DNA from 4 places in the Halovibrio sp. HP20-59 genome. Region 2 is predicted to be linked to each of the others. Evidence: predicted binding sites of a transcription regulator. Region 2 holds the regulator's gene; each other region holds the start of a gene.
What was found. Region 2 encodes FNR, which switches genes on or off when oxygen is low (the NO sensors DNR and NnrR bind a similar motif). Its sites were predicted from a motif close to TTGATNTANATCAA; they were not measured.
Positions count from the first base shown of each region.

Region 1: RZA33_RS09875 (DUF2933 domain-containing protein) is a predicted target of FNR. The motif match lies at 2,340-2,353, and genes of this name have one in related genera.
Region 3: RZA33_RS09725 (copper resistance CopC family protein) is a predicted target of FNR. The motif match lies at 1,964-1,977, and genes of this name have one in related genera.
Region 4: ccoM (cytochrome c oxidase subunit CcoM) is a predicted target of FNR. The motif match lies at 3,623-3,636, and genes of this name have one in related genera.

Region 1 covers NZ_JAWJUW020000007.1:31,682-37,670, forward strand. The annotation lists gene RZA33_RS09865 (WD40/YVTN/BNR-like repeat-containing protein) at 1-682, shown strand, start outside; gene RZA33_RS09870 (c-type cytochrome) at 675-1,145, shown strand; gene RZA33_RS09875 (DUF2933 domain-containing protein) at 2,516-2,692, shown strand; gene RZA33_RS09880 (hypothetical protein) at 2,733-3,077, shown strand; gene RZA33_RS09885 (APC family permease) at 3,298-4,635, shown strand; gene RZA33_RS09890 (hypothetical protein) at 4,663-5,121, shown strand; gene RZA33_RS09895 (heavy metal translocating P-type ATPase) at 5,114-5,989, shown strand, end outside.
Region 2 covers NZ_JAWJUW020000001.1:130,800-136,788, reverse strand. The annotation lists gene ccoS (cbb3-type cytochrome oxidase assembly protein CcoS) at 1-187, shown strand, start outside; gene RZA33_RS00650 (sulfite exporter TauE/SafE family protein) at 184-876, shown strand; gene hemN (oxygen-independent coproporphyrinogen III oxidase) at 956-2,389, shown strand; gene fnr (fumarate/nitrate reduction transcriptional regulator Fnr) at 2,474-3,220, shown strand; gene ttcA (tRNA 2-thiocytidine(32) synthetase TtcA) at 3,213-4,130, opposite strand; gene RZA33_RS00630 (DNA polymerase III subunit epsilon) at 4,255-4,893, opposite strand; gene RZA33_RS00625 (DUF294 nucleotidyltransferase-like domain-containing protein) at 4,920-5,989, opposite strand, start outside.
Region 3 covers NZ_JAWJUW020000007.1:5,789-11,777, forward strand. The annotation lists partial or broken gene RZA33_RS09705 (MFS transporter) at 1-293, shown strand, start outside; gene RZA33_RS09710 (DUF411 domain-containing protein) at 645-1,085, opposite strand; gene RZA33_RS09715 (hypothetical protein) at 1,099-1,233, opposite strand; gene RZA33_RS09720 (hypothetical protein) at 1,270-1,821, opposite strand; gene RZA33_RS09725 (copper resistance CopC family protein) at 2,180-2,551, shown strand; gene RZA33_RS09730 (copper resistance D family protein) at 2,555-3,460, shown strand; partial or broken gene RZA33_RS09735 (hypothetical protein) at 3,610-4,136, opposite strand; gene RZA33_RS09740 (hypothetical protein) at 4,849-5,989, opposite strand, start outside.
Region 4 covers NZ_JAWJUW020000002.1:56,406-62,394, reverse strand. The annotation lists gene RZA33_RS02470 (putative bifunctional diguanylate cyclase/phosphodiesterase) at 1-1,860, shown strand, start outside; gene RZA33_RS02465 (DUF3034 family protein) at 1,857-2,753, shown strand; gene RZA33_RS02460 (group 1 truncated hemoglobin) at 2,764-3,225, shown strand; gene ccoM (cytochrome c oxidase subunit CcoM) at 3,388-3,513, opposite strand; gene RZA33_RS02450 (peptidylprolyl isomerase) at 3,666-4,184, opposite strand; gene RZA33_RS02445 (AmpG family muropeptide MFS transporter) at 4,283-5,644, shown strand; gene RZA33_RS02440 (SEC-C metal-binding domain-containing protein) at 5,684-5,989, opposite strand, start outside.

The sequences.
Region 1 (5,989 bases), on a different contig from region 2:
CATGACCTGGAATGCGATTCCCTTGCCCGAAGACGTGAATGAAGGCCAGTTGCGCGCGGTATCGGTCCCCTCCACTGATCCGCAAGCGCTCTATATCGCAGGCCCCTCAATCGGGGTGCAGCGTAGCACCGACAATGGAGAAACCTGGCAAGAGCTTAGCGCTAACCTACCTAGCCGAGAGGTTACTGCGCTAGCTGTACATCGCCGTCAGAACGAAACACTTTATGCGGTAATTGAAGAAGACGGCATCTACCAAAGCGAGGATGCTGGCACCACCTGGAAAAAAATGGACAGTGGTCCTTCACAAAAGATTAACCGACTCGTCCACTCTGACATGGAAGGCAGCATGCAGACCGGCTGGCTCTACGGGGTATCGGACGATGCGGTGCGTCTATCGATGGACTGCTTTTGCGGTTGGAGACCGACCGGAGCACTTGATGCTGGCAGCGTCTATGATGTGGCTTATAGCCTTGGCAACCCAAAGCGAGTCTATGTGGTTACACAGCAAGGACTATGGCGTAGTGAAACGGGTGGTCAAGAGTGGCAACAAGTAGCTGGTGACGGCACAGAGCTCGTTGCACTCACACTCTCCGCCAAAGACACTCTCTATGGTTTAAACCAGAAAGGGGAACTTCTACACAGTGAAGACGAAGGCCAATCCTGGACTTATCCCGATGCGTAAGCACTGTTTTTTCACTGCCTCATGGCTGACGCTAATGGTTGTGGGGCACGCCATGGCTGAGGACCGTCCTTTTTCAAGCGATACTCCTCAGCTGGAAGACGGAAAAAGAGTTTACCGACAATACTGTGCTAGTTGCCACGGTACACAAGGCGAAGGCATGCCCAACTGGGAAGAGCAAAATGCTCTAGGCGAGTTACCTGCTCCACCACATGGGCCAGAGGGCCATACCTGGAAACACTCTGATGCCATGCTCTACCGAATTATTGCCGAGGGTTGGCGCGACCCCTGGAATAAAACCGATAGGCTAACGATGCCAGCGTATCAGGAAGTTTTGGCTCCCAGCGAGATACGAGATGTGGTGAATTATCTCAAGACATTATGGACACAAGAGCAAAGGCGTCACCAAGCAGACGAAAGTATTGAGAACCCCTTTCCAATACAAACTGGAATACCCCCAGAGTAAATAATAGTGTCTATGCCCTATAACAAATTTTCTTAGTCACCTTATGGGTCACCACACTGTTAGCTACCGTCTCAACCGCCCACTTGTGTTATTAAGTAGAAAACAACCTCTTGGTCCTTTTAACTCCGACAAACCTGCTCCCGGCGAATGCTAGCCCTTACTTAGAAAACCAACTTCGCATTGTCAGCGAATAAATATACACTTTAGCGAATCTCAAATGTTTATGTTGAGACATGGAAGTTAACAAATTTCATATAAAATAAACTTATTACCTAACGACTGAGGCGCCTTCAGGCTTAGTAAGATTGACTGGCTCACTTCACAATAAAGTTTTCGTCGCGCCACATATTTGATCTGAAGGCTGTGGAAGGGAGTTAGATTATTATGTTAGGTAAGCAATATAGTGTTAATAAACAACTAAGAGGTTCATAACGGTGACAACGACCCACTCCAGCGCTCGCGCTTATGGTTGCAAACAGGAGAGTACATATGTCCGTTTGGCTTGTAGATCGTTGACCTGCTCGTGCACATGGGCCTTAGGTGAACGTAAACCTGCTGACTTCGCGATAAGAGATTGACGCGTTTACAGAGCAGGAACATGTCGATACGATTTCCCAGGGATATCTGGGCTATGAACGTATTGGCGGCTATGAAGAGCTTCATGAGCACCTGGGAGTTAGCGTTTCAGACCCTAATGCGACCACCTATCGCCCTGTGCTGGCAATTTTTGCCACTGCGTTACTCATCGATTTTTCTGCCAGTTGGGAGGTTCAGTGCATAATATTCACTGCACGCGTGCTAGAGTATGCCGTAGCCACAGCGATCATACCCCCGGGTCTGCAAAAGCTGCAGGGCGTAGCGAGCTTTAGCGCCATGTTTCTCAACTATGACCTGCACGCCCAGCGCCAAGTCCCCTTCAGTTACGTTTACCTTCACGCCTAGATACTTTCGAAGCTACTAATTGCTGGCCGATACGCTTATCTGGCTGGCTGCGCCACTGGCGCTATTCGTTGGCACCGTGTGACAGGTTCTGTCTTTAAAGCGATATACCTCGATAAACGTGAGCTCAAGTGCGCCTGTGTCGGCAACAGTAATACCCATTAAGCTTTGTATCGCTCACCGAAAACCTAATGATGATGGGAATGAGGCTATGGATACCGCTTGGGTAATTATCGCCTACTTTTTGCGAGGCGCTTGATCAGGATCATATTTCCCTCCGATGCTGTTCAGGTTGCGTTCAGACAAATCATCCATGCTGTTATTGGGGTTATTTATTTGATTTTTCCCAAACCAACGGCCTTAACTGCTGTTGGCTCTTTGGGCGAGTTACTGAGGTGATTATGAGTAACAGTACAAGTAGTCGTTTGCTGATGTTGTGGGTGCCACTTGCTGGGTTTGTCATTTGGGCGGGATACCTGATTGGAACCGAGCACCGTCTCCACCTATTTCAGTTCTTACCTTTCCTCTTTTTGGCAGCATGCCCACTGATGCATATTTTCATGCATAAACACCACGGCGGTCATAAGGACAAAATAGACAAGGACTGAACCACTCTATATATACATGTACGCGCCTGGGAGAAAGACCATGAAAACGACACAACAAGAGCACCGCTTGGGTGTTTCCAAAAACACACTGGTGACTCGGAATTTAAAAATCAAGCCTAGTAAATCCAAACGCATTGAAGAAGCGCTGTCAGATATCGACCGACTCTATGGAATGGATAAGGTGGTCTACAACGAGAAAAACCGAAATATCAGCCTTGCTTACGATGCGCTGAGGCTCTGCATCGATGACGTTGAAAAAATTCTCAAGCTCCATGACATACAGGTCAGCGCTGATCGGTGGAACCGCTTTAAGAAGGAGTATTACCGTTTCGTCGATCAGAACGTTAAAGACAACGCTAAACAGGAACCTTGGAGCTGTCATTAATAGTCATAACGGCTACATGACACAACCAGGAGCAAGACTAGCTAGTTTAGGGTAAGAGCTGCTTGCCTGTGGCCTCGCAAAATCAGACCTTCCGTTAGTCATTTGCCATGTGGCTGCACATAGGTTCTATATTTAATTTATATAGCATCAAAAAACACCGCACAGGAGTCCTCGGCAGTTATTGCTGCTGTGGTTGCCGTTAATACAAGGAGTCGCTTTCATGGTTGGGCAGGATAGAACGCCACAATATAAAGAAAACAGTCTTTCGTTGGTCGGTGCCGTTGCATTAGGCACCGGCGTGATGATTGGGGCCGGTATTTTTGCGCTAACCGGCCAAATGGCCGAAATGACTGGTCGGCTATTTCCTCTAGCCTTTCTGGCCGCTGCCGTCATTGTCTCTTTCAGCGCTTATTCTTACGTTAAAATGTCCAATACCTTCCCATCAGCAGGTGGGATTGGCATGTATTTACAGAAAGCGTATGGCCCGACGCTTCCCACCGCCTTTCATGCCCTCCTGATGTATTTTTCCATGGTGATCGCACAGAGTTTTTTGGCGAGAACGTTTGGTTCCTACACGCTTGAGTTGTTTGACCTGGGGGATCGTTCACTATTTGTGCCCCTACTCGGGGTTGGTTTACTGCTAATAGCCTTTTTGATCAATTTATCCGCCAACCGCTTGATCGAGACCGTCGCCTCGGTGCTCGGATTTATCAAAATAGGTGGCATTATAGTGTTTGGTATTGTCGGCGTGTTTATTGCCGACTCCATCGAAATGGGTGCTGGCAACGATGCACCTACGCCTACGATAACGGGCTTTTTAGGTGCTACGGCGCTCGGCATACTGGCATTTAAAGGCTTCACGACGATTACCAATAGTGGTTCGGAGCTTAAAGATCCTAAGCGGAATCTTGGCAAAGCTATCACGATCTCGATTGCGCTATGCGTGGTGATCTATGCCCTTGTCGGTTTTGCCGTTGCCAGCAACCTATCTTTGCCTGAAATTATCGAAACCCAAGACTACTCCCTGGCCGCCGCTGCCCGTCCCGCACTGGGTGAAGCGGCAGTTGCGTTTACCGTCATTCTCGCCATGTTGGCAACGGCGGGCGGTATCATCGCCAGCGTCTTTGCCGTTTCACGCATGCTCGCCATGCTGACAGAAATGAAGCTGGTTCCTCACCGCCATTTCCACATGCCCGGCAGTGTACAAAAGCATACACTGGTGTACACCATCGTATTTGGCTTAGTGCTCACCGCTTTTTTTGACCTGAGCCGCATCGCAGCATTAGGCATCATTTTCTACCTGATCATGGATATGGCCATCCACTGGGGTGTGCTTCGTCATCTCAAGGACAGAGTGGGGGCTAATCCTGTTATTCCTAGCATTGCCATACTACTAGATGCTGTCGTGTTAATCGGCTTTTTATGGGTAAAAGCCATCTCGGACCCCATGGTGCTCATCGTTGCTGGCGTAGTAATGGCTACTCTTTTACTCGGCGAATGGATTTTCCTATCCAAACGCGACGCTTCAAACGATAGCGAGCACTCTCACACTCATTAACGTTAATAGCGTTATAGGAGGTACCAAATGGACGTTAGAACCTTTGGTGAATTGATCGATTGGACCCGTCAGTTACACGAGCATCTTGCAGCTTGCCTTGCTCATTGCGCCGATATACACGAAGAAGAGCGCGCTCGCATGTTGCTCAATTACTTAGCTGCACAGGAAGCGGAAATGCAGCGCGTTGTGGCGCGCTTTGAACAGACTGCTGACGCGAAAGCATTAAAAACCTACGTTTATGACTATTTGGAGCATAAACCTATCCGTACGCATCGTACCTGCGATGCGCCCTATTCCACGCTAAGTGTTGACGACATTTGCCGAGAGGTTTTTGATTTCCATGAACAAACGATAAACCTTTATCGAACCCTCGTTGGCAAAGCGGAAATTCCTGAGGCTAAAGAGCTCTTAGATTCCCTTTTAGCACTTGAAGAGCACGAAGCCATGCGCCTTGTTCGCCAAACGGGGAGAATGAACGATGTCTGAAGACCATAACGAGACAAAGGTGAAAGACCCTGTTTGTGGCATGGACGTTGATCCCCATACCTCCCGCCACCGTGCCGATCACGCGGGTAAGACTTGGTACTTCTGCTCAGAAAAGTGTCAGGAAAAGTTTATTGCCAAGCCTGATGCGTATCTTGAGCCAAGCAAACAGTCACAAGCGTCAGTACCCTCGGGGTCTATTTATACTTGCCCGATGCACCCAGAAGTTCGACGAGAAGGCCCAGGCGACTGTCCAATCTGTGGCATGGCGCTGGAACCTGAGACCGTCTCTGCTGACACCGGCCCTTCGGACGAACTCAAGGACATGACCAGGCGTTTCTGGATCGGCCTAGTACTGACCCTCCCCGTGTTTGCCCTAGAAATGGGTGGCCACGTGTTTGGCCTTATGCATTTTATTTCCCAGCAAACCTCTAACTGGATTCAACTGCTGCTGGCAACGCCGGTAGTCGTCTGGGCAGGTTGGCCATTCTTTGTACGCGGATGGCGTTCGCTAGTGCATCGCAGCCTTAATATGTTCACGCTAATCGCGATCGGTACCGGCACCGCGTTGCTCTACAGTTTGCTGGCCACCCTCACACCGGGCATCTTTCCCGACGCCTTCCGTCAAGCCGATGGTTCGGTGGCCGTTTATTTCGAAGCAGCGGCAGTGATTGTCGTTTTAGTTTTACTGGGACAAGTATTAGAGCTACGCGCTCGTGAAAAAACCTCTGGCGCTATTCGTGCTCTGCTCGACTTGGCGCCTGCTACCGCTCGACGCCTTGATGATCAGGGCAATGAGGAAGATATCTCTCTTGACCAGGTTCAGGTAGGGGATCGTCTCCGGGTGCGCCCCGGCGATAAGGTGCCATTA
Region 2 (5,989 bases):
GGCGTTTTTCTGGGCGGTCAAAAACGATCAGTTCGACGACTTAGAAGGCCCGGCGCACCGCATTTTGTTCGACGAGGATGAAAACGACCTGAGTCCTGAGCAGCGCCGCCAGCGTCAGCAGGCACAGCCAAGACCTTCTGAAAAATCAGCGGCCGACACACCCGACGACCAAGAGCCTCGGCCATGAATCCAACGGGGCTTGATCTACCGCCACTAATGGCGGCGTTTGTGTTTGGCTTGATGGGCGGCGCCCATTGCATCGGCATGTGCGGTGGCATCATGAGCGCACTCACCTTTGCAGTGCCGCCCAGCATGCGTCATCCGGCGCGTATGGGCGGCCTGCTACTCAGCTATAACGCAGGTCGTATTATCAGCTATATGAGCGCAGGCGCGCTGGTGGCCCTGCTAGGCACACTGTTTTCGCTTTCCTCTACGGCACGCCTGCTGCTGCAGGTATTTGCCGCGCTGATGCTGATATTAATGGCGCTGTATATCGCCAACTGGTGGAAGGGACTGCTCAAGGTTGAAGCGGTGGGCCGCCGCCTATGGCGCTTTATCGAGCCCGTGGGTAGGCGCTTAATGCCGGTGGTGCATATCCCCCAAGCCTTCGCGCTGGGTGCACTATGGGGCTGGCTGCCCTGTGGGTTGGTCTACTCCATGCTGGCCTGGAGTTTGGCGATTGCCGACCCGCTGCAAGGCGCCCTGCTCATGGGCGCATTCGGTCTTGGCACTCTCCCTGCACTACTCGCTACAGGCCTCGCCGCGCGCCAGCTAAGCCATTTGATTCGTCACCCCGCAACGCGCAGCCTGGCCGCGGTGACGATTATCGCTTTTGCACTGTGGCAGTTGTGGGCGCTCACGGCGCACACCCTCTAATAGCATGACGTGGCTCAACGTTTGTACCGGTCGCTAGGATTAAGCTAGCGGTAGTCCCTAACGTTGGAGCGCCTTTCCCATGCCCGTTCATGCCCTTGCGGCTTCACCTCGTGCCGCTTCCGCTGCGGCAGCGCCCACGCAGCCGGAGTGGGATGAAGCCTTGCTGCGCCGCTACGATACCAGTGGCCCACGCTATACCTCTTACCCGACAGCGCTGTCGTTTCACGACCAATTTACGCCCAGCGACCTAACCCAGGCGATGGAACGCAGCAATGCCAGCCATCGCTCGCTATCGATTTATGTCCATGTGCCCTTCTGCCGCAAGATCTGCTTTTACTGTGCGTGTAATAAAATCGCTACCAAAAACACCGCCCTGGCCGAGCCCTATTTAACCCGGCTTGACCGGGAAATGGTGCTGACCGCCCGCCACTTGGATACATCACGACCGGTGGAGCAGCTGCATTGGGGCGGCGGTACACCCACCTTTCTCAGCTTAAACCAGATGGGCGACCTGATTGACCGTTTGGATGCGCGCTTTGGCCTTTCGTCCGCGGCTGATCGCGACTACGCGATTGAAATAGATCCCCGCGAAGCGGATGTGTTTACCCTCCGCCACCTTCAAGCGCTAGGCTTTAACCGCATTAGCCTGGGTGTGCAGGATTTAAACCCGCTGGTGCAGAAAGCGATTAACCGTATTCAGCCACGGGTGCTCACTGAAACGCTCATGGATGAGGCCCACCGCCTGGGCTTTCGCTCGCTCAACCTCGACCTCATTTATGGCCTGCCGTTTCAAACCGAAAAGAGCTTCGCGGATACACTGCGTCAAGTTATTGAGCTAAACCCGGCGCGCCTATCAGTGTTTAACTACGCCCATATGCCCGAGCGCTTTGCACCCCAGCGGCGCATCAATGTCGATGACTTGCCGGGTGGCGAAGAAAAGCTGGCGATTCTGCGCACCACCATCGAAATGCTCACCGCAGCAGGCTACGTGCATATCGGCATGGATCACTTTGCCCGCCCAGACGATAGCTTGGCGGTTGCCCAGCGCGAAGGCTCGCTACAGCGCAACTTCCAGGGCTATTCCAGCCACGCTCAGTGCGACTTGGTCGGGCTTGGCGTTTCGGCAATTTCACGCATTGATGACGTCTATGCCCAAAATCCTAGCGAGCTGGCCCGCTACGAAGCGGCGATGGATCAGGGCTGGCTAGCTACGGGACGTGGCGTAAGGTTGAGTAATGACGACCTTATCCGCCGAGACGTCATTGAGCGACTGATGTGCGATATGCGCATTGACCTGGCCGCCGTTGGTCAGCGCTGGGGCATTGATGCCCCGCGCTACTTTGCACCCGCGCTTGAACGCCTGGAGGTTGCCGAGCAGGATGGTTTACTGACCCGCAGCGGCGACCAACTTAACGCCACGCCCATGGGGCGGTTACTGATTCGCCATCTAGCCATGGCATTTGATACTCACCTACCTGGGCAAACAGGTCAGCGCTACTCAAAGATTGTTTAATCACCTTTGGGCAGGCATGCTAAAGCGGCTATAATAAGTAAGGTTTTTCTAATTGATAAGCGTGACCCACTCAAGGAGCAACGCATGTCGGAACCTATGAGCTATCGCCGCTCACTACTCCACGAAGCACGCTGCCAAACCTGCAGCTTGAGCTCACTTTGCCTGCCGCTTGCCCTTGAGCTGGAAGATATGGGGCAGTTCGATGCGATTATTCGTCGCCGAGCGCCGCTCAAAAAAGGCGAGCCGCTGTTTCGCCAAGGCGACACCTTTACCAGCGTTTACGCGGTACGTTCGGGCAGTTTGAAACAGATCACTGCCGAAGGTAACGGCAGCGAGCAGCTGACCAATTTCTATCTCCCCAGTGAGTTAGTCGGGTTAGATGGCATTGACGAAGAGCAGTACCCCGGCAGCGTAATCGCCCTGGAAACCACGACCATTTGCGAGATCCCCTTCGATCGCCTGGATTTACTCTCCGAGGAGCTGCCTGAGCTGCGCGGCCAGCTGTATCGCAGCATGAGTAAAGAGTTGCGCGATGACCGGCGCATGATGCGTCTGCTGTCGCGTAAAACCGCCGACCAGCGGCTGGCAAGCTTTCTAATTACCCTTTCGGATCGTTTTCGGCGCCGGGGCTACTCGCCTTATAGCTTTCGCCTTTCCATGCCCAGGGCCGATATCGGCAATTACCTGGGCTTAGCGGTGGAAACGGTCAGCCGTATATTAAGCCGCTTTCAGCAACAAAACGTGGTGGCAGTTTCGGGCCGTGAGGTCAATATCCTCGACATGCCACGTTTGCTTACCCTCGCCGAAGAGGAAGAACAAACGGCTAACTAACGTTAAAAGCCTGGATGCGCCCAGCCAAGAGTTCTGCCTGCCTGGCTTCCAACCCTGCAAAATCATACAGTTGACGGTCTGCGAGCTGCGAAGGTGCGATATTGGTGACGGCTTTAAACATACTTTCCAAGCGGCCAGGAAACTTTTTATCCCACTCAGCAAGCATCTCTTTGACCACTTGGCGCTGCATATTGGGCTGGGAGCCGCATAGATTGCAGGGAATGATCGGAAATTCCATTAGCCGCGAAAATTCGGCGATATCTGCCTCTTTGCAGTAGGCCAGCGGCCGAATAACGATGTTCTTACCATCATCTGATAGCAGTTTTGGCGGCATCGCTTTCAAGTTGCCGCCGAAAAACATATTCAGAAACAGCGTTTCCAAAATATCTTCACGGTGATGACCCAAGGCAATTTTGTTGGCGCCAATCTCTTCGGCAAAGCCGTAAAGCGAGCCGCGTCTTAGCCGTGAACAGAGCGCGCAGGTGGTTTTGCCTTCCGGCGTTTTCTCTTTCACTACCGAGTAGGTATCGCGCTCGACAATATGGTACTCCACGCCCTGCTTATCCAGATATTTTGGTAGCACGTGTTCAGGAAAACCCGGCTGCTTTTGGTCTAAATTGACCGCCACCAAGGAGAAGTTGACCGGCGCGTTGCGCTGCAAATTGCGCAGAATCTCCAGCATGGTATAGCTATCCTTGCCGCCGGAAAGACACACCATCACACGATCACCTTCATTGATCATTTGGTAATCAATAATCGCATTGCCCACTTCTCGACGCAGGCGCTTTTGCAGCTTGTTAAATTCGCGCTTTTGTTTGGCTGCCAGCGCTGACTGATCGTGCTCAGCGTCCGTGGGGGCGGATAACGTCGTTTCAAAATCAGCGGGGGCAAAATGATCAAGCGATTGCATGGTATAGGCACTGCCGAGGAGATGGTGAGATGAGAAACGCTAGAGAGCAAAATTAAAGCATCATTCTAACAACACTCACCGCTTGAACCAACGATGGCTTGCCCCTCCCTAACCTATGCGCCTCTTACTCATCCCTAGGCAGTTCCGCCATAAGGCGCTGTAAACGCATATACAACAGTGCGCTTGAGGTTGCCTCACCGAGTACACTCTGACCTCCCATGGCGGGTACTTGCCAGCACGCCAGTGCCTGGGCAAAGCTACTGGGTGCCTCCAACAACGGGCGCAGGCGGCGCAGCTGGCGCTGGTGCAGCTTCGCCACATCGACCTGGGCATTAGGCAGTGCGAAGTTCAAGCGACGACGAAGGAGTGTATTGAGCCCCCCAATTCGCTTTGCTAATTGCCACCCCACAATTGGTCGATTGCCGATAAATTCCACTAGTGCGCTTAAGCTATTACTGTTTGAGTCGGTTATTTCACCCACTTTGTACAGCAACTGATGACGTCGTAGTAAAGCGCTGTCCGGCTGCTCGACGGTGCCTAGCGTCGCCTCAAAGGCACGGCTGGTATGCACCTGCTGTTGACTCAGCACGACCGCCGCAACACTGATCACTGACGATGACGGCATGGACGTTTCATAACAGGCCAGCGCGACAAGCTCATCGCCCATATAGGGCTGAAATAGCCACGCATAGGGCGAATGAGCACAGCGGCGCCGATCGCTTTCACGGCGCATGGTACGTAGAGGCCCGCTAAAGAGCGCCACGTGTTTGTCCAATATCCCTATTCCACTCACGAATACTCCAAATGATAACGATGGGAAAGACGCTGCTTGAAGTCTTTCACAATGTGCAGCGCCTCGCGCAGTAGGTCCCGTTCAAGCGAAGAGAGGTCTTGCACCACCACGCGGTTCGCGCGACTGCCCTTTTGGGAGTCAGTTTCTTGCCCATTGCTCGCCGTATCCAAAATGCTGAGCTGCTGTTTAAGGCGCAGTTCGGTGAAAAGTGCCAAGGCCTCGCCTAAGTCATCAGCAAAACGGCGGTCCAAACGACCGTCGGCGGCCAGTGCGTCTAAGCGCTCAAACGTCGAAGTGGCACTAATACGTCGCTCAAGCGCCATGGTGCGCACGCCGTGAACAATCGGGAAAATGCCGCCTTTTTTAATATCGATACCGTGTTGAGGCTTTTTCAGCGAGCCAAACAGTGTCAGCGGCGTTGAAAAGCGTAGTGCCGTGCGCGCAAAGTAGGACAGCAGCAGCTCATCGCCTGAACAGCGTTTAAACAGTTCCTCGCGGACACTTTCCAGCAGGCTCGGGTTACCCGCCACAGCGTGGGCATCGAGCATTATCGCTAGTTTTAACAGACTGTCGCCATCACGCTTGCTAGCCCATTTGGCTATATTGCTTTTCCACTGCGATACCGTGGCCACCCACTCGGGATTCGATACCATAATATTGCCGGGGCATGGCGGGTAACCCAGCTGAATCAAGGTATCGGTGAGCGTTTGCATGTGGCTTTCCAGGCCGGGCCACTGCGCATCATCGGCGAGAATCAAGCCGTTATCCTGGTCCGTTTTAAGAATTTGCTCGCCGCGACCCTCACTGCCCATGACCATCATGCAGCTCTGCTCGCGATACTGCTCCTCAATAGTGAACTCCCAGGCTTTACTCATGATACGGCCATTCAGCGCGGCGAGCAGATCCATAGCGAAACGCAGTTTTACCCCTTGGGCCATGAGCGCTTTAACAAGCTCAGGGGTGCGTTGGCTAGCCGCCGAGAGCGCTTGCAAACTGGTCGCCTGCTCGACCTGTAAACTGACGACGTAGCTACGGCTTGAGAAGTAGCTAAGTACGTCAGTGAGCT
Region 3 (5,989 bases), on a different contig from region 2:
GCTGGCTGGGAGTGAACCTGGGACTGACGGGTACGTTCGCTTTGCTGGGAACGGTGGCCCTGGCGGCAACGGGGCTCGCGGCCCTTATCTGGCACGCACATGACCCGATGGCTCTTGAGCACGAGCACGCTGCCCAAAGTCACACCCACCTGCACTACCACGATGAACATCATCAGCACGAACATGAGGGATGGGAGGGGCCGGAACCTCATCGCCATTCCCACCATCATTCCCCAGGCTCACATGGGCACGTCTTTGTTATCGATGACCACCATTCCCATTGGCCATCGTAAAACGAGTAAGGACGCGGGCTTGGGAAATAAACGTGGGATGCGAACTGCCAATCTTACTAACGCGGGTATACAACATGCTCACCTTTTATTAAGGCGTAATATTAATAGGAGGTTTTTGCGCAAAGTAAGCTTTAACAGGCTTGCTAGTGTGGCAATGTGTAGGTGTAAAGAAAACGACGCAATCTTATTTTTAGCTTACCGTAACGAATCGACCCGTAACGCACTAGCAAAGTAAATCCTAAGTTTAATACAGCGCTTTCGTTTTAGTAATGTATGACTTGAATGCGCCTGCTGTACTACAAGAGTCCGTTAGAACGGCGTGCAGACAGCAGGCGAGCTTTTATCACCCTACTAAAGGGTCATAAATGGCTCATCTTCCTGGCCTGTAAACGTGTACACATTGTAAGGGCTTTCTTGTGGCCCCGGCATACCCGGTGTGCCAATGGGCATACCCGCCAAACCGATACCGTCAATATCGGGTTGTTCCTCAAACAGCGCCTGCACGGCTTCCATTGGAACGTGGCCTTCGATCCAATACTCGCCCATCTCAATGGTATGGCATGAACCCAGGCCATAGGGCACGCCTGCCTGCTGCTTAATATCACCCAGCTCTACATCGTCAATAATCGTCACTTCTACGCCGAGCTCTTCAAGATGGCGTGCATAAGCGTCACAGCAGCCGCACTGGGGGTTTTTATACAATGTTGCCTCTGGCGGTAACGCCGCCTGGGCGGAGACCGCCCCAAGCAGCATGGAACCAGAGAGTAAAAGCTTGGTGCTCATATGTTGCATTATTTTCAACTCCTTAGCGTGAACGACTGAAGAGGTACTTGGCCAGCGAAGCGATCGCCAAGCCAATTAATAACAGCATGGCCAGGGGCATCAACCAGCCTAGCCACCCCATTGACCCCATAAAAGCAAAACATTCCGCGTTCATCATGCCATCACTCCTAAAAAAAGAGGCAATCGCCAAGGCTTATTGCGGGCCATGGTGGCTGGGCATGCTTCCTCTCATCTGTTCACGCTGCTCATCGGTCAGTAAGTCCTGCATCTGATTATGCATGCGCACGTTATCAGCCATCATATCGCCATGAAGGTTGGCCATTTGAGCATGCAGCGCCTTTATTTCCTCTGGTTCAGGGCGTTCAGTCTGCATGGTTTGCATCATGTCGTCGCGCAGGTTCATCAATTCGCCCATCCGCTCAAGCTGGGCCGCGCGGTGTTCTTGGCGCATCTCACGCATGGTACTCATCTGCTGCTCGTCGAGCATACCGCCAATGCCGGACATACTCCCCATGCCTTCCATCATTGGACAAGGCATCATCCCGCTTTGCCCTCCCATCATCATTCCTGGGTACATGCCTTCTTGACTGCCCATCATCATGCCCGAACCCATACCGACTTGGCCGTCCATCATATTGCCCTGACCTTGGGCGCCTTGGCTCATACCTTGAGCGAAGATGGCGCTGCTGGGGACACTGAGGCTTGCAGCCAGACCAATGGCAAAGATCATCTTGTGCTTAACCATGATATTTCCTCTTATCATGTTGCTGGTCGAGACATCGCCTTATCCATTAAAAATGGAAGAAGGCGGAGTTAGCTTTCGTTATAAGCCTACAACCTATAGGTGGCCCAAAGGTAAAGGAGAAACCGATCCCAATACCTAAGTGTTGTCACAGATCATTTTTTCCGCCATTTTCAGCCCTGTTTCAGGTTGGCACGTTTTAACACCGACTCATTTCCATGAAGAAAAGCACGACGCCATGCGCCTTGTTCGCCAAACAGGGCAGATGAACGATGTAAGAAGGCTCAGCCGAATCAGTTTTAGCGCCTCCGCGATGAAGTAACGGCATCCATTCAACCCTAAAAATATATAAGGATACGGTATGCAAAAGAAGACGAGTTCGCTCCCTATCATTCACGCTACCTTAGCAACGCTGTTGCTGTCGCTAGCAATCCCAGTGCTGGCCCATGAAGGGGGCGCAAGCACTTCGCCTAAGGATGGCGTCACCATTCAGGATTCCCCAGCAGAGATTGGCATCGAGTTTGGTGGCATGATGCGCATCACCCAGTTTGAAGTGACAGGCCCAAACGGCCCCGTTCCTCTTGATGGTCAGCCAGGCAGTGAACAGGTCGAACGCTACGTCGTGAAGCCCGGTGAAATTCTTTCGGCTGGGGACTACCAGGTGCACTGGCGCGGCCTATCGGATGACGGACACATGATGTCCGACGGTTTTAACTTCTCGGTCGAGCCCTGACCCGTGGCTTGGTGGTTCTCCGTAAATAGCCTCGATGTCTGGACCGTCGCGATGATTCTCGTGGCGGCCGGGATTTACCTTAGCGCCCTAGTCGCGACGGGGGCCGTGTTGTTTCGTCTAGCGTTTCCCCGGCTCCCTGATCACGACCGGAGGCGCGTCGCCCGCATGGGTGTCCTTTCTGCCTGGGCGGGGGTCATCCTGATTCTGTTCCAGTGGTCTTTAGAAGCTGGTTACCTTGGAGGCGGCAATATAGCGGCTGCAACCAACCCAATGTTGCTCGGGATCGTGTTCGATGGCGCGTCCGGGGGTCGACTAATACTGGTGGTAGCTGGTTTGCTGCTGGTCCAGGCGATTCAGCTTAATAACTTAGCGTTCTCGAAAACAGCCAACAGCTTGAGCCTAGTAGGCGTTTTATTGGTGATGCTGGCATTCGTGCAGGTGGGGCATACAGTAAACACCCCACGCCTCGTTCTGGCTGTCTTGCTGATCGTTCACCTGATGGCGGCAGCATTCTGGGTAGCCTCGCTGTGGCCGCTGTTCCACTTAGTGGGGCAACATTACAACCACGGCAATACCGCCCGCATTCTGACCCGTTTCGGGCAACTCGCCATGGGCGGAGTTGGCGTGTTGGTACTGGCGGGCGTCACTTTGGCCACGCTGCTAACAGGCGGTCTCACACCCCTGCTCACCACGGCATATGGACAGTTCTTGATCGGCAAAGTATTGATTGTCGCGGTGCTGCTGTTATTTGCTGCCGCGAACAAGTGGCGGCTTGTACCTGCCTTTGAGAGCGGCGATGCAACAGCCCCACGACGTTTGCAGCGCAGTATTGCGCTGGAGGTGGTGCTGGTCGTGGTTATCCTGCTGATCACGGCGGTGCTGACAAGGGTGACATCACCGAATGGGTGACCGTCAGGACAACCACCTTAGGTAGTTAAGAACCTAGCTTAATAGCTATAAGCAACGCTATCCGGAAGGCAAGGCCGATGCCATCCGCGCGCGACAAGAGATGCACACCCGCCACGTGGCCGTGGTGGTTCGTGGCATCTTGATGTGGTTCAGAAATTGTAGCCCAGACCAATCGTATAAGCCCAGATACCGTCCTCCTGAAACGCATCGGTGGCATCGTCGGTATCGCTGAACAGGAACTGATACTCAGCGCGAGCGAGGAAATAGGCCTTGGGCAGAACATAGTATTTCATACCCGTTTCCCGTCCCGCGAAGGCGCTGTCTTTGACGCCGTCTCCATAGATACCACCGAGGCTAGCACCGACGAAGGGCCGCGCACGACCATCAAGGAACTGATGGGTTAGGTAACCACGGGTTGAGCCGTTCCAGAAACCATCTGTGACGCCCGCCTTCGCCTTCGACATCGGCGTAATTGACGCTTTGCCGAACACCGGCAACCATGTTATCCCTCAGATACCAACCAAGATCAACAGTCTCACGCCGAAGTTTCCGCTATTAAAATTCCGATCGTTACTGCCAGTTCCAGAGATCGAAAACTCACGGACACCCGTGGGCCGTACTCTGAGTTTTGGGCGGATGCTGCCCTAGGCAGAACAGCGAGAAGACAAAAAGCCATTGCTGCAGTGTTGACTCTATTCATGAGGAGACCCTTCCTGACATTATTAGGATTGTATTTCCATAATGCACTATTCGTTATCTAGCGCGGATAGTAACGCGACCGATACCTTGGCGATCAAACGACACGGACCCGCACCATCATGTTCAGGGTCTGACATCACACGATCTGTGCGTTAGCACACACGTATATGATGGAATCTGAAAAACTGGCTACCGGATTGAGGATATGTGCTTCACCACAGCCGATCGACTCACCATCGGCATTATGCTCGGCTACATCGTATCCGGACTGATCATTCTTAGGCATCAGTTCCCGGCTGCCTTGCTAGCAACGGTTCTTTACTGATCATTTATTAGTTCTGGTCGACCGGTCGATTCCACCGCCTCGACTGGGTCAGCGACGCGACATGGTTTCTATATGAAGGCCATCGCTCGGCTAGGTGGCTATCTATATCGCTCCAGAGATACCCCTTTAAGGGCAGCCTTCATTGACGAGGTTTCATCCGCGTAGCTGATAATATTGTAAGTTTCCAGGCTTTAAATCCAAACGCAGGAAAAACTTGCGCGCAATTGAAAGGTTGCTGGGAGCAATTTCCGAATAACTAATCGCGGGCCGAAGTGAGGCGATCGCCTTGCAAGATGAGTTCCACGCCCTATCACGATAATCGCATAAGTTGTGGGACAAACTCTTTAGATCATATTTTTGATAACTAATCTTTCATGAGAAGCACAGGTGCGAACCCCCCACCTGGCGTACGGAAATTGGTCGTCTGTCCTCGATAAAGTCTCGCTGCGGCCATTAACAGTGTGCCGCGATAGGTATACAGTCTAACGTCGACCTTGAGATTTTTACGCTGTCCATCGACCAGAACGAGGCGTTCGGAGGGAGGCACATGGGCCTGGGCAATATAGTCGCTTTCCAAGATTTGGCTGAATGTTTTTTTGGTGAGTTTACTTCCCCGGTACACTCCCTTACTTCCGTGGCCTGCGACAGGTTTGAAGAACCACTGCCGTCGCTGTTGCCAAAGGGTATCAGCATTATCAGCGCTGACCTGTAAGGTACGGGGAATACAAGAGCGAAGTAATTCGGCATTTTGAGCGCTCAACCCCCAAGCCATAAGCGTCGCGGGATCTGATAACACAGCCAAGTTGCGTTTGTCCGCGAACAATGCGTGTGCATGGGGATTTGGGGTTATGACTGCGCCTCCGTCCAACCAGGCAGAGTGTAAGGCGGAGTTTCCGGGTGCTTCGAGCCCAAAATCCACTAAGCGATTGTAAACCATATCTACTCGCTTACCGCCGCTGTATAGCATGCCTGACTCATACCGAAGGTCGCCAGGCGAGAGGATGAGAGCATCAATGCCATGACGCCGTAATAACTGCTGGGCAAGTTTGAATTCAGGATAGAGGTATTGCCCCATAGGCTGATCATCAACGATAGCTATCCTCTCCAGACGTCCATTGCCACGCTGGGCACGCCATTCGCTCTCGAACTGGGCTATCACTTTAGCCTCGAAGTCGGCAGACCCGGCCGCACTTTTAGCATCACCACAACACTGCAGTTGGGCCCGTACCAGGATCGCGTTAAGAAATGCACCTCCGGCATTGGTATTGATTTCGATGAGGCGAGGCCCGTCCTCGCCGAGATGGAAATCATAGCCCATGAAGACACCTACTGGGCCGGGGTTTAACTGTGCACTTTGCGGGGCCCAAGACAGTACTTGTCGCTGATAGTCGGGAAGAGCGGCGGCGTTTTCTATGGCCTGAACAGTGGCCCTCATCTGCTCCAGAACCTGAGATGGGACAAAGACAGCGACATTCGAGAAAAGTTGATGCCAGGTCGAACGGATA
Region 4 (5,989 bases), on a different contig from region 2:
GACGAAGCGGTAACCGCTGAAATAAATGCACTCACCGGGCTGGATATCAGCGTGGTTAACTACCGCGATAACGGTGAAATCAGCTACCTGGCCAGCTCGCAAAATGAACAGCTGGCAACACGCCTGCTAAGCGGCAACGGCAATGCCTTAATGGAGACTGCTGTCTCACCGAGCAGCCAGATGACCCCTGATGACGAGTACCTTTCCTTTGCCAGCCTACTGTATGCCGATGCAGCCAATCACACCTATGCACTGCTGCAGCTTTCACGCCGTGAACTCTTAGGAGCTTACCGCTCATTGCAGTGGCAATTGCTGGGCATTGTCGCGCTGATTTTGCTGTTTACCATCGCGGTAGCTATGTGGAGTGCCCGCAGCATGAGTAAGCCATTGATGGTACTCGCCAACGCTGCTCAGCGTATTGGCAAAGGCGAACGCATTCACACCTTGCCAGTGGACGCAGAGCGCAGCGAAACTGGCTTGCTTGCCTCCACGCTGCTGTCTATGCAGGAAGGTATTGCCCAGCGTGAAGCTGTTCTGCAGCATCAATCACGGCATGATTTGTTAACTGACCTTCCCAACCGGTTTAGCGCGCAGGAGGACATTAGCCAATTAATTTTGCGTGATGAGCCGTTTACCCTACTACGCTTGGCCGTCAATAATTTCCGCGATATCAATGACACTTTTGGCTATGCGCTTGGCGACCATATGCTGGTAACGCTTGCCAAACGTTTGCAGCAGTTGCCTGGCCCTGAGAGCAAAGCCTACCGGCTGGACGGCGATGAACTGCTACTGCTGATCAAACAACCGAGTAGCGATTTTGCTTGGCGTGCCCGCGCGTTTACTACGCTACAAACCCCCATCGATCTCGACAAATCGCCGATCACGCCGTTTATTTCTACCGGTGAAAGTAACTATCCTGACCATGGCGATAGCCCGCAATTACTGCTTCGACGTGCTGACATTGCTCTGGATATAGCACGCCGCCAACGCCATCCCCACCAGCGCTATATAGAGGGTCAAGACGAGCGCCATCTGCGCCAGCTGATGCTGATTCGTGACTTGCAGGAAGCAGTGAGCAACGCTGAGCTATGGATGGCGTATCAGCCTAAGGTGGACACCCACACCGGCCTAGTTTGCCAGTTTGAGGCGCTAATGCGTTGGCGACATCCCTCCCTAGGCTTCGTACCGCCCGATGAATTTATCGAACTTGCCGAACGTTCAGGCAATATCCGTATGCTTAGCCAATGGATGTTAACCCACGTCTGCGAACAGCTACATGCTTGGCAGCGCCGTGGTTACAACGTGTCAGTCGCGGTAAACCTATCAGCCAGCGATGTCACAGACCGCCAGTTAGTGACTCATCTCTCAAGCCTACTCGAACGCTATCAGCTCACTCCCGACCAACTGAGCTTAGAAGTGACCGAGAGTGCGGTAATGCAAGACGTCGATGTGGCCAAAGCCACATTGCTAGAACTCAATCAGTTAGGCCTACGTATCGCGATTGACGATTACGGCACCGGTCACTCGTCCTTGGCGCAAATGAAACGCCTACCGGTCGATGAACTGAAAATCGATAAATCCTTTGTGCTTGCGATCGACTCTCAACACGATGATGCCACCATCGTCCGATCGACAATTGATATGGGCCATAGCCTGGGCCTGAAGTTAGTCGCCGAAGGAGTTGAAAACCACGCCAGTGCCATACTGCTAAGCCAGCTCGGCTGTGACTATCTGCAAGGCTATTGGATCGCCAAACCGATGCCAAGTGAGGCGGTCCCCGCCTGGCTGGATAGCTTTTCGCCGCTTGATTTACCGCATCCCCAAACGGCCGCGCTTACCACCGCCCAGAGAACGCCATGACGTTATGCCAACCCTGCTTATTGCCCGCCGGGGCTTTGCCCTCGTTAATCCCGCGTGTTCGTTACCTCCTGGCCGCCTGCCTTGCGGTAACGCTACTCGTCAATGCGCCCCCCTCGCTTGCCGGTAGTCGGATTTTAGCCACCGGCGCCGTCACTGCTATCGAAGGGGCCGCAGGTGGCGGGCTATCCCCCTGGGCGGTACTCTCAAGCACCGCTAGCGATCAGGAGATAGGCGTAACGGCTGCCGCAACCCGCGCGTGGGTAGATGATTATCGGCTCACCGTAACAGGCGCCAGCATCAATCTTTATGATCGTACTGAGCTCTCTGTAGCCCGCCAAACGCTTGATTTAGAGACATTAGGTGGCGAGTTAGGCCAAGATATTTACGCCGCCAAAATACGTTTATTCGGCGATGTCCTTTATCATCCTTGGGGCATTGTCAGTGTTGGCTTACAGCACAAGCGGCTAGTCGATGGCGCTATACCTACTGCCCTGGGTGCTGATGAGACACGCGGCACCGATGTGTACCTTAGCGCCAGCAAACTGCTTTTCAGTGCCGTGGCTGGGCGCAATGTGCTGCTCAACGCCACCTTGCGTAATACCGATGCCAACCAGGGCGGCCTGCTCGGCTTTGGTGGTGACCAGGGCGATCGCACGTGGGTAGCAGAAGGCAGCGTCGGCATTTTTATCACCCCACGGTGGATAGTAGGCGCCGAGTATCGTCAAAAACCCGACAATCTCAGCGTGGCCAAAGAGGATGACTGGCAAAGCTTCTACAGCGCCTACTTCTTCAATAAGCACCTATCCCTGACGGGTGCCTGGTTGGATTTGGGCGACATCGCTGGCTTGCCATCGCAGCATGGTGGGTATCTTTCACTTCAGGCAGCTTTTTAAGCGGAGTGCTATGAGTTTTCAACGCCAACACATGTCTAAACGCCATGCTTTAATAGCGCTTATTTTTGCAGTGGTCGTGTTTTCGCTCGCAGGCTGTGCGCACCAGACAACCTCGGCACCGCTCTATGAGCGCCTGGGTGGTAAAGCATCGATTGATGCGGTGGTCGAGAACCTTTTATACAGGATTGCCGATGATCCCGATGTAGTGGTGTTTTTTGCCAACACTAACATTGACTTATTTGCCGAATCACTGGCCAGCCAGTTGTGTGATGTGAGCGGCGGCCCCTGCCGCTATGAAGGTCCACCAATGGATCGTGCTCACCAACATATGGGGCTAACGGACGTGCATTTTAATCGCGTGGTAGAACATCTTGATGCGGCAATGCAGGAGGAAGGCATTGCCCTTGGCGCTCGTAATGAGCTGCTGGGTCGGTTAGCCCCAATGTATTCAGATATTATGCGTCTTCAGTAACTTGCCAGCCGTCACGCCCGGTTGTTTTTACCCGATAAAGAGTCTTATCAGCAGTCTCGTAGGCAAGCCAGACAAAAAAAAGCCAGCCCAAATTGGGCTGGCAACAGGAGGCTTACTAATGCAAACCCCCTCCCCTGACAAGGTTGACAGGCGCTGGCTCGGCTATTTCTCGCGGTCATCTTTTTTACGTAGATGATCGCGGATCACGAAGCCGACCCAACCCACCATGAAAGCGATAACTAAAGCGACGGTGGCCAAACCGAAAATAATTGTGTCATCCCAATACATGGTGTTTCCTCCCGCCGTGATGTATGCGTTCATACTAGCCACTCAGCGGCGGGAGAAAGCTGACCTGGGTCAAGTTACGTAGGGTGGGGGAAAGCGGTTAAACAAGAAATTGATTCGGGTCAATTTTGGGGATTACCCGCAGTGTTTCGACCCTATAGCACCTTGCGGTCCTCAACTTTACTGTGCTCGGTGCCCGGCGGTAATGGATGGCCTTTGGCCAGTTCCGCTCGGGTCGCGTCGCGAACGTCCAAAACGGTTACTTTATAGTTCAGCGTGCGCCCGGCAAGCGGGTGATTGGTATCGACCGTTACACGGCCTCCGTCGATGGCTAAAACGGTGACAATTTGCGGGCCAGCCTCGCCTTCGGTTTGAAAACGACTGCCGGGAGTCAACTCAGCCCCGCCGAAAGAGCCGCGGCTAACCTCTTGAACCAGATCTTCGTTACGCACACCATAAGCATCGGCGGGCATTAGTTGAACGCTTAGCTCGGCGCCTGCCTCTTGACCCGCTAATGCATGCTCTAATCCTGAAACAATATTGTCGTGGCCGTGCAGATACTCCAGCGGCTTGTCGCGCGCCTGGGAGTCATCCAATACCTGCTTGCTGCCATCGTTGAGCACGTCGCTAAGGACATAGTGCAAGGTAACGACCTGATGCGCCGTAATCGACATGGAAAACTCCTCTCCGGTAAGCTATCGGCTTTGTGATGGATCACATACCTAGCTTATCACTTGCCTGTTGCTAACGTCTTTCCCTGGAGTAGCGCTTAATGCTCAGCCCCACCCCCCAGCGCAGTTGGTTTGCCGCGCTGGCTATTTACTGTCGTGCCCCGGTTATTACCATGCTGTTTTTGGGCTTTTCCGCCGGCTTGCCGTTTCTGCTGGTGTTTTCAACGCTATCCGCTTGGCTGCGCAGCGATGGCGTTGAAGTTGCGGCAATTGGCTTTTTCGCCTGGATCGGCATGCTCTATTCGATTAAGTTTTTCTGGGCGCCGGTGGTGGATCGGTTAGCGCTTCCACTTTTGACCCGCGCTTTTGGCCAACGCCGCAGCTGGATGCTACTGGCCCAAACAATGATTGCGGCGGGCCTTGTCGGGCTTGCCGGTGTCAGCCCGGTGGGCAACCTGGGGTGGGTGGCCATTTTCGCGCTATGCATCGCCTTTGGCTCGGCTACCCAAGATATCGCAATAGACGCCTATCGCATTGAGTCTGCCGACGATGACGTACAGGCAGCGATGGCGTCTACGTATATTATCGGTTATCGCGGCGGCTTGCTCGCTGCCGGCGCCGGCGCACTCTACATCGCGGCATCGGCCTCTTGGGACGTAGCGTATCTCAGCATGGCGGCGCTAATGAGCGTTGGCGTTCTCACCGTGTTACTGCGCCCTGAACCTAAGCGCGCCTCGCTCTCTATTCAACTTATCCATGAGCCCAAGGTGCGCGCATTTATTCGCGCCAGTCGTGGCAAACCGAAAATGTTGCGTCGCCTAGGGGCCTGGAGCATTGGCGCGCTCGTCTGTCCGTTCACCGACTTCTTTCACCGTTACGGGGTGAAAGCAGTGTGGATTTTGGTGTTTATTGCGGTTTTTAGAATCAGCGATTTAGCCATGGCCTCAATGGCTAACCCGCTGTATATCGACCTGGGTTTTTCGTTGGCCGAGATTGCCAACGTGACCAATATTTTTGGTATTGCGATGAGCATTACCGGGGGCATATTAGGCGGGCTGTTCGTTGCTCGCTACGGCATCGGCCCGCTGCTGATCTTCGGCGCGGGGTTGGTGATGGTTACCAACTTACTGTTTGCCGTCCTTGCCGTGGTGGGTAACCAGCTCCCTATGCTGGTGGTGACAATCATCGGCGACAACCTCGCCAACGGCTTAGCCAGCGCGGTGTTTATCGCTTTTCTTTCGAGTTTAACCTCGCGCGCTTACACCGCGACGCAGTACGCGTTGTTTTCGTCGTTAATGACGCTGCCAGGAAAATTTTTAAGCGGTTTTGGGGGGCTCGTGGTCACCGCCCAGGGCTACCCAAGCTTTTTTGTCATCGCGACATTGTTGGGTTTGCCAGCGATTATATTGGCGGTCTGGATCAGCCGAGATAAGCAGTTGGTGCCGACACCAGAGCCCGCATAAGCGGGCTTTAAAGCTTGAAATGAAGGATAGCAAGGCTACCTAGCGGTGGGCTTCGAGCCAATCCAGCGCGCCGGGTGTGGTGCGCCACTGGTCGCGCATCAAAGTGCGGTACTGCCACGCCTCGGCCCGTGAACCGGGATCGACCTGGCCATCGGGATGAGGCATGGAGGGGCGCGGGCTCTCGGCGCACAGAAGCTCAAGCGCATAGCGATTATGGCCAAGCACATCCTTCAGCGCGGTTTCCGCAGCTTCATGCTGTTCAAGACGATACAGTGCTAAGGCTTTCCCCATTAGCAGCCCCAATACTAACGAGCCGTCATCATCGCTGTCACTTTCTTCGGCTAG